Linked DNA regions of Magnetococcus sp. PR-3. Each later gene encodes a partner of the first gene's protein in a complex. Links are inferred from orthologs where the notes say so. Each region holds a gene or a part of one and is shown on either strand. Other genes may lie near its edges.

Evidence for each region.
Region 2: the proteins of dnaG (region 1) and dnaB are in contact, whole or in part, in a crystal structure (PDB 2R6A), measured with the Geobacillus stearothermophilus proteins. The link is inferred for Magnetococcus sp. PR-3 from one-to-one orthologs. Residues at the interface, in WP_049624496.1 of Geobacillus stearothermophilus: Lys456, Leu457, Leu458, Pro459, Ala460, Asn463, Ala464, Leu467, Leu535, Leu536, Ile537, Ala538, Gln544, Glu545, Asp548, Tyr549, His552; in WP_033016901.1 of Geobacillus stearothermophilus: Ser13, Glu15, Ala16, Gln18, Glu91, Leu92, Asp94, Ala95, Val96, Pro97, Thr98, Ala99, Ala100, Asn101, Tyr104, Tyr105, Ile108.

Annotation. Positions count from the first base shown.
Region 1 is NZ_JBAHUQ010000019.1:25,550-30,693, reverse strand. What follows is about bases 1-2,966. They hold dnaG (DNA primase), read right to left. Parts: upstream 2,471-2,966; coding sequence 530-2,470; downstream 1-529. Other genes in these bases: V5T57_RS12005 (GatB/YqeY domain-containing protein), read right to left, coding at 2,479-2,922; rpoD (RNA polymerase sigma factor RpoD), read right to left, coding at 1-472. Also shown: V5T57_RS12000 (Rieske 2Fe-2S domain-containing protein), read left to right, coding at 3,448-4,083; V5T57_RS11995 (outer membrane beta-barrel protein), read left to right, coding at 4,402-5,144. UniProt on the Escherichia coli protein: RNA polymerase that catalyzes the synthesis of short RNA molecules used as primers for DNA polymerase during DNA replication.
Region 2 is NZ_JBAHUQ010000006.1:294-4,607, reverse strand. The notes cover bases 1,292-4,150. They hold dnaB (replicative DNA helicase), read right to left. Parts: upstream 3,533-4,150; coding sequence 2,051-3,532; downstream 1,292-2,050. Other genes in these bases: radC (RadC family protein), read left to right, coding at 3,659-4,150; alr (alanine racemase), read right to left, coding at 1,292-1,810. Outside these bases: V5T57_RS05760 (SPOR domain-containing protein), read right to left, coding at 1-185; V5T57_RS05755 (hypothetical protein), read left to right, coding at 465-653; more of alr, read right to left, coding at 650-1,291; more of radC, read left to right, coding at 4,151-4,314. UniProt on the Escherichia coli protein: The main replicative DNA helicase, it participates in initiation and elongation during chromosome replication. Travels ahead of the DNA replisome, separating dsDNA into templates for DNA synthesis.

The DNA.
Region 1 (5,144 bases):
AGCCTTCTTCGATACGCTTGGCGATGGCGATCTCACCTTCTCGGGTGAGCAACTCCACCGAACCCATTTCACGTAAATACATACGTACAGGGTCATCTGTCTTACCTAGATCAATATCCTCGATGGCCCCATCGCTACGGCCGCTCTCTTCACTGTCCTCGCTATCATCATCGTCACTCTCAGCATCAAAATCGGAGATGGCGATAGGCTCCTCGGCGATATCTTCATCTAGGTTATCGAGATTGCCGATACGGGCATTAGAGGTGCTCTTTGTTTGAGCTGTCTCTTCGTTCTCGTCATTAACCAGATTGATACCCATGTTGTCGAGGAGACCGACAACATCTTCCATATCCTCTGCAGAGTTCATGTCGTTGGGAAGCACATCGTTGACCTCATCATAGGTCAAGAAGCCCCGCTCTTTACCGCGGGCGATGAGCTTTTTCATGTCTTCGCGCTTGTTATCCTCGGCCATGTTACCTTTTCCGTCCATTACACGGTGTTTGCCGATCGTCAGCGTTAGATACCCAATCTAACGCTGCTTAAGCCGTGCTCTCTCTTCCAATAGAAAGTTCAGTCGTTGGAGGTCTTTATCAATGGTATCCCGATCGTTTTGACGAATACGGGCTTTGGCCTCTACGATTTCTTCTTCCAATTGTCGTGATTGCACAGCCTTTAACGCACCTTCAAACTCCCTGACGGGATCATCCAAAGGTGTTTCTTCTTCTCTCAAAATACGCTTAGCCAGTAAGACAGACTGTCTATCGCTTAGCTGATCGATAGGAAAGACGTCTGTGTGGTCCAACTCGACTAAGTCAGGTGCTACACTCAACAGTTCGGTCAATAATTGATAAAGTTGAGAGCTTTTCAACTTTGCTTTATCTAATTCTTCGAGATTTTCTTGTAAAAGAACCGGTGATCGAAGTGCTGATGCAATCAATACCTGTTCAAAATCTCGACCTTTGGTCTCACCACCTAGACGTAACGTTGAGACCTCTTGTTCCAGGGTTGGTGCCCCGGTTTTTTGCCAAGCCTGTTTTTTCTTAAAAGCAGGTTGCCAGCTTCTTTTTTCAGGGGCGCCTTGTGTTGGGGCGGGCGCGGACCTTGGTGGTGGTGTCCAGGGGGGCTGGGAGGGGGAGGTTTGCCAGGGCGCTGTCGGCGCTTGCATCTGGTTTGGTGCGACCCCTTGCAGCAGTTGTTCTCCCCTTAACCCGCCAAGTTTGTCCCCTAAATCATCTGCATACAGTTGGCGCAGCACTGGATCGGCCACACTGGAAATTAAGGGGCGTATGCGGTGTGCGGCAGCTGCGCGTCCCTCGGGTGTATAGAGATCCAGTTGTTTCCCCATTACCTTATGGATCAGTTGCATGGGGCTGATGGCGCGTTTGGCGCGTTCTTTAAACTTAGCAACCCCCTCTTTTTGTACCAGAGAGTCGGGGTCCTCCCCGTCTGGTAGAAAAAGAAACTGCATATGTCGGTCGGCCTGTAAGCCGTTTAGGCCGCGCTCTAAAGCCCGCCACGCGGCACGGCGTCCAGCGGTATCACCATCAAAACAGAAGATCAGCCGATTGGTGCGTTGCCATAATCGCTTTAAATGCTGATCGGTAACCGCTGTTCCCAGGGTAGCCACGGTACCGGAAAAGCCATATTCTGCCAGCATAACCGCATCCATATAGCCTTCAACCACCAGTGCCATTTCACCTCTGCTCCAGCGCTCTTGCGCATGGCTGAGGGCATAGAGCACATCGCTTTTATTGTACAGCGCAGTCTCTGGTGAGTTGATGTACTTCGGTTTCTCATCGGTTAAAACACGGCCACCAAAAGCGATACACCGGCCACGACTGTCAAGAATGGGAAAAATAACCCGGTTTCGAAAGCGGTCGTAAACGGTGCCATCATCTTTTTTGATCAATAGCCCAGCATCCAGCATGATCTCAACAGCCGCATCCCCCCCGCCAAAAAAATCAAGCAGGTTGCGCCATCCTGGCGGTGCAAAGCCCAGTTCATAGCTGGATATGGTCTCTGCCGTTAAACCGCGACGATGTAAATATTCTCGGGCCATGCGCCCGTTTGGGGCTTTAAGCTGGCCTTGGAAAAAACGCTTAGTCTCTTCCAGCAGGCTGCGTAGCTTGCCCCTTTTATCCCGAGCCTGAGCCTGGGCGGGTGTTTCTTTGCTTCTTTCAGGAAGCGGTAGCCCGCTTTGTGCCGCCAACTCCCGAATCGCCTCTTCAAAGGGCATGCCCCGCGTTTGCTGTAGAAACTTAATGGCGTCTCCACTGGCTCCGCACCCAAAGCATTTGTAGTAACCCTTCTCCTGGTTAACATTGAAAGAAGGGGTCTTCTCCTGATGAAAAGGGCAGAGCCCAAGCCAGTTTCGGCCTCTCTTTTTTAGAGGGAGCTGGCGCTCTACAACATCAATAATATCCACCCGCTCCTTGAGTTGATCAAGGTAGCTGTCTGGGAAATAAGCCACGACTGGGATTAACCCAGACGACCCTTAACCATGGCAGATAACTTGCCAAAATCGGCCCGGTCATCACTGTTCTTTTTTAACCACCCCATCACAGCCCCCATTTTTTTAATAGAGTCTGCACCTGTTGTGGTCATGGCTTGCTCAACCAAAGCTTGCATCTCATCATCACTGAGTGGCTCAGGTAGAAAAGCTTCCAGTATGGTGACCTCTGCTTCTTCCTTGGCAGCGGCTTCTTCTCGCCCACCGTCACGCATGGCTGTGGCTGAATCCCGCCGCTGCTTTATCTGGCTACGAATCACCCGGATAGCATCTGTATCGGTAACATCCCCTTTGCCGGCTTTCTCTTCATTGAGTAATGCCGCTTTGAGCATGCGAAGGGCAGAGAGGGTTTCGCTGTCCTTATTACGCATCGCCTCTTTCATGCGTTGGCCGAGTTGCGTTTGAATGCTCATTGGGGTGTTTCCTTGTCACGCGATTAACATTTCACACCATGACATTAAAGGGGGATTACATGATGCTCATGTAGCCCTGACTGGGTGAAACTAGATTTCTAGATGGTTTCGTGCGATAAAGCTGGTCTTGAGTTCCGGCTGCCCGGTATGGGTGCGGGTTCCCTGGTCGGATGCTCGGTTCCGTGTGGAGCGTCAGTGGTTGGGGTGCAATCCTGCGAGCCCAAGGTTGAAGACCTGATCTCATCACCAAAAAAATTTGGTGCCTTCTTTAAAATGACAAAGATGGGTAGAGCGCAGGTCGGAAGATTTTGTCGAGCATGACGGTGTTTGTCAAGTGTTAGATTGAGTGAAATTCAAAAAATACGTTGACAGCGTATAAAGGTCAGTGCTGTGGCGTATCTTGAATAGGTTCTGGAGCGTGGTTGACCCTTAGGGGTAACCATTGGATGAAATGAGGGGCTGTCTGGTTTGGTGTGCGTGATGTGCGCGCGTTACGCACACCTGGATTCCCGTTGGAGAGATACTATGTCGAAAGCGTTACGCTATTTGGCGGCTGCACGTCCAGCTGCTGCAACCAGTTTGTTAACATTCTATAAAGAGAGTGTACAAGCTCTAGATGATAAAACACGTTGTTTAATCCAAATCGTGACTAAAGTAACGGTAGGGACTGAGCGTGGATTGCGGCAATATGCACCAAAAGCTTTAAAGGCTGGTGCAACTAAAGAAGAAATTCTTGATGCCGTCTTGATGGCTTTCCCGGCTGCAGGGTTAAATAAGGTGTTGGATGCCATTCAGGTCCTGCGTGACTTGGATCTGGTGCCAGAAGTTGAAGGGGACCAAGAGCAGGAGCAGCCTGATGACGTGTTGGGGCAGGTTGATGAGTTCCCGTTAGAGAAGATGTCCTGTGTGGCTTATGGTGAGGGTAACTTAATTGTTTACCGTGATGGCGATGAGAGTGTCAAAGTTTGGCAGAGTCGTTGTCCGCATGCCAAAACCTCGCTATGTAAAGGGGTTGATCATGGGCAAAAAGTTGAGTGCCGTGTTCATAATTGGGTGTTTGATCTAACCACGGGGGCTTGTACCGATCCCGATCCAGCCGATAAACCAGGGTTGGTTGCCGTACCCGTATCAATCGAGAATGGTGTGGTGCGGGTGGCATAGTGCTTTTTTGCTGATTTGTAAGTGTTTGTAAAAAGGGGTGGCTTTATGCCGCCCCTTTTTTTATGGGGAAAGGTGAATGATTTGGGCAGGTTGTTGCATTTAGGTTTTACGTATGATTTTGAATGTTTTTTGAAAGAGGTTTGTTAAGTGGCCTAAGTGTTGCATTGATGTTTAGCGCGCTGAAAAATGTGCCAGAAGATAAATGGAAGTGACCGCTGTCGTGAGGTCTTGAAGTACCATTCTGCGACAGCTCATTTATCCGAGTATTAATAATCCGGGCAGTGATTGCCCATTACCCGTGAAGGGCTAACCAAACAGATGCAATCCGCGCTTAGACATAGCACCGGACAGCGCTACACAGCAGGGGTCACGTTATTCTTGTTCCTGCTTGTGTGGAGTATTCTGGGTGATCTGCGTGCAGAACGTGGAGCGCGAGGCATTCCTGTTGGTATCTTCAGGGTTACCCCTAAGTTGACAGCTGCTTACAGCTTTGAGGACAATCTTCTAAAAACAAAAGATGATAAGGTTAGTGACTCTGTCGTTACATTGACGCCTGTCGTTGTGGTTAAAACCCACTGGCGAAAGCTGGCTGTAACATTGACTGCTACGTCAAACATTGCCCGCCATCTCAAGCGGGAAATGGAAAACTATGCAGACAAAAATGTGGCGGTAGAGCTGGAAATGAAGCCTACGAAGCGCCTGAAGTTGAACGTGCAAGGTTTTATTGCATCCAATCACTCATCACGTGGTGCGCCTGATACGGGTGGTCAATCGACCTCCGAACCTCCCTCCACCTATACAACGTTTGGGGGCAAGGCCATTGCAGCCTATACCTTGAACAAGTACCGTGGTCAGGTCACCTTGTCTCATGATGTAGATACTCAGAAAGATGTCGGCCGTTATTGGCAGGGGATTGAGTTTAAGCTGATGCATGCTCTGGGTAATAAGACGAATGTATCAGTGAATGTCGGCATGAACCGTCATGTTTATGATGATGCAGCACTGCTGCGTGATGGTTCAGAGTATAAGTATGGTGTGGGTTTGGCTCTGAGCCCCAAAGC
Region 2 (4,314 bases), on another replicon or contig:
CTGGCACTCTCTAAAAGTAGCGTATGCAAACCACCGGCATGGGTTGCTACTGGTGGTACATTTTGCCCCTTTTGCGTCGGCATAACGGTACTGTTACTCCACCCTTCTTGAGGGGGGTGAAACATAAATAGCACCAGTGCCAACACCCCAAATATGCGCAGCCAGTTTAAAGATTCATCTTTCATATCAGTAGCTTCAAAAATTGGTTAAGGATCTCATCCATCCGAATATTCGGTCCCAACAGGGGTTAGGGAATAAGGTCCATCCACCAACCTTATGAGCAAGGGGGGTGCCAAGCAGGTTTTATAGGGAGATAGGAAAGCTTAGGCGCATCAATAGGGGTTGATCCCCATCAATGCAACACAACGTCACCAGATTTAGGATGGATACACACTTAAGAACAAGGAACGTCATACGAGTGCGATATGCATTCGTGTCTAAATTGGCTAGGAATGACGATGACCATGTCGATGACAGCACAACGCAGGGAACACGCGATCGAGACCCTTAAACAGAGTTTGGTGGACCTGGATCGCTTTGTGGCCGAACGGCAAGATGATCTGAGTTTGTTGGTCGTCCATAAGGAAAATGGACTACAGCGCATGCAGAAAAAACGTCAGATGCTTGAAGCCATGATGGAAAATGTACGTTAACCAAAACAGCTTGATAGTACATCCCCTTCGCGGTAGCGACGGGGTACCCTGGGACCGATACGGGTGAGGATTTCATAAGGGATGGTCTGTAACTGGTTCGACATCTCCTCCAATGTCATCTCTGCCCCCTTCTGCACCCCCAAGAGCACCACCTCGTCCCCCTGTTGTATCTCCCCCGGCAGATCCGTAATATCCACAGCAATCTGATCCATACAGACAATCCCTACAACGGGGCAGCGTTGCCCGGCAATGAGTACGTGTCCCTTGTTGCTGAGCAGGCGGTTGTAGCCATCGGCATAACCCACAGGAAGTTGTGCAATACGGGTTTGACGTGGTGCTGTAAAGGTATGGCCATACCCCAAAGAGCGACCTTTGGGGAGCGTATGGATGCGCTGGATGTGGGTTATCCATTTCACCACAGGTTGCAGCCCCTCTTCTGCCGCAGTTGTGTAGGGATGAAAAGGTGAAGCCCCATAGATCATAATTCCCGGACGGACCCACTCATAATGTGCCTGAGTATGCCCCAATATGGTCGCTGAGTTGGCAAAGGATAGCCCCAGCTGTTTTTCTTGAACGAAGGGGTGTTCCAGAATCGGTGCCATCACCGCGAGCTGATGGTCGGTGATGGGGCCTGCCCGATCATCAGCACAGGCCATATGGGACACCAAACCTGCCAGTTCCAGCTCTGGCATACCCGCCAATTTTTCCAACAGTTCAGGGATGGCCTCAGGGTGGTAACCCAACCTTGCCATGCCGGTATCCACTTTAATATGTATACGGATAGGACCGATCTGTTTGGCAGCCTGCCAGAGCCGGTCAAGATCCACTTCATCACTTAAAAAAGGCTCGACACGCGCACGGATCGCCCGTTCTTCTAAGCCAGGATAGAGCCCGGAAAAGAGCATAATACGTTTGCCAATTCCCGCCACACGTAACTGCTCAGCCTCTTCAACCAAGGCCACACAGAAACCATCGGCCTCTTCCAGTGCATGGGCCACCCCAATGGCACCGGTTCCGTAGCCATCCGCTTTAATGACAGGAAAGTGGGCCACATCTTCCCCTGTGGCTTTACGGGCGATACGTAGATTATGGCGTAGTGCCGCCATATCCACTTCCAACCAGGTGGGGCGATGGGACCATGGGGTAGAGTTCTGCATCGGTGTGCTCCCATTGGTAATAGAGCTAAAACCTATTTTTTATGCTGGGCTGCAAAACTGAGTATACACCCCTGTTTTGTCCCACCATACCAACATGTAAAGCTGATGGTACGGGGTTGTAAACCTTAAGCCAACCCCTTTACAGCATGGCCGATATACCCTACCAACAGCCAACATGCCTATACCCCATAAACCACAGCATAAAGGGGGGGCCACCCTCTTCAGGCCACCATAGGGTGGTTAATACTCTTCCCGGTTGGCAAAGTTTTCAAAGCGGGTAAATTGGTTCTGAAAAGCCAAGTTTACAATACCCACGGGACCATTCCGCTGTTTGGCCACGATCACTTCGGCCTTACCCTTTAGATCAATATCATCCCGTTTATAGTACTCTTCCCGGAAGACAAACATCACCACATCCGCATCCTGCTCAATACTTCCTGATTCCCGCAAATCGGAGAGAATGGGGCGTTTATCCGGCCGCTGTTCCACCGAACGAGAGAGCTGAGAAAGCGCAATAACCGGTACCGACATCTCCTTAGCAATGGCCTTTAAACCCTGACTAATTTGGGAGATCTCCTGCACCCGGTTATCGGTATTGGTACTGCCCCGCATCAACTGTAGGTAGTCGATCACAATGAGCTTCAGCCCTTTATCCCGCTTTAAACGGCGACATTTGGCCCGCATGGCGGTAATGGAAATAGCCGGAGTATCATCAATATAGATCGGTGCATCTGAGAGCAAAGTCGCGGTGTTGGTCAGGTTTTGATAATCGTTGGTACGGATGTTACCAATCCGCATGGCCTGGGCATCCATCCGTGCTTCAGACGCCAGCATACGCATGGCCAACTGTTCTTTGGACATTTCCAGAGAGAACACACCTACAGCCTCGTTATGGTGTAGGGCGGCATTGGCGGCAATGTTCATAGCCAGCGCCGTTTTACCCATGGAAGGACGCCCAGCCAGAATAAGGAGATCTGAAGGCTGACACCCCGCCAACTGACGATCCAGATCTACAAACCCGGTGGGGACACCGGTGACCGCACTCTTTTGCTCCATCAACGATTCAATTTTTTCAAACACCGGCACCATGATGCTCTTCATATCATGGTAGCTGGACCGGCTGCTGTCTTTCGACTCCCCCAGTTGAAAGATCTTCTGCTCGGCCTCTTCCAAAATCTGATCCACGGGGGATTCACTCCCGTGGCAATTCTCCACCACTTCGGTGGCGGTCTGGGCCAAACTGCGTAACAGTGCCTTATCCCGCACCATACGGGCATAGGCTTTGGCGTTGGCCGCGGTTGGTACGGTGGTAACCAACTCTGCCAAATAGACCGGTCCCCCCACCCCATCCAGCTCATCGGACCGTTCCAAATATTGACGCAGTACCACGGGATCCAGCGGTTCACCCCGTTCCATCAGCTCCAACATCGCCTGATAGATCTTACGGTGCGCACCCATGTAAAAATCATCCGGGGAGAGAGAGTCAGCCACGGAATCCATGACGTTGTTATCCAACAACACCGCCCCTAAAACCGACTGTTCTGCCTCACGGGACCAGGTTGCACGCTTTTTGGGTGCATCGGGGTCCTGTTCCATTGCGGTGCTGGTTTCTAAAGATGCCATACCCTGAGGAGGCAGCGCTTCTGCTTGAGCATCCATCGGGTACGGGGGCTCCTCCAATGGTGGGGGCGGAACATCCATGGTCGGGGGGGTCTCTTCCATGATCTACCTTTTATACGGTGGAATGAAACGGATACGCAAAAAACCATGCATAGGCCGGTTATCCGTTTTACAATACGCCAGATATACACAACCCATTCATTGTAAGCCAAGCGACTGCATAAGCAAATGGCCCAAGCAAAATCAAACCATAAGACCAAGTCCAAAGAGCCCACCCTGCATGGTGGACACCGGGATCGTCTGCGTAACCGTTTTGCCCAAGAAGGGCTGGATGGCTTTGAAGACCATCAAATATTGGAATTGGCACTGTTTTATGCCCTGCCCAGACGGGATACCAACCCCATTGCCCACCGCTTGGTGCAGCGCTTTGGCTCCTTATCGGCGGTGATGGAAGCCGACCCGGTGGATCTGGCTTCGGTCGAAGGCATGGGGGAAACCGCTGCGCTGTTTTTAACCCTGCTACCCGCCCTTACCCGACGCTATCAACACGATGCCGCCACCCGCACCAAACCCCCTTTAAACCGGGCAGATGCCGTACGTGATTACCTGATGCCGTTAATGGCTGGTCGCATGGAGGAGGTCTTTTACGTCCTCTGTTTGGACGCACAGTGTCGCCTGCTGTTTCCTGCCCTGGTCACCGAGGGTACGGTACGGCAGGCCCATGTTCACCCCCGTCAGGTGGTTGAACTGGTCATTCGGCATAAAGCGGCCCATGTCATCCTGGCCCATAACCATCCATCGGGTAATCCCAAGGCTTCACAAGATGATATTCTGCTTACCAGCCATCTCATGCAGGCCTTAAACCCCATTGATGTCCACGTTTT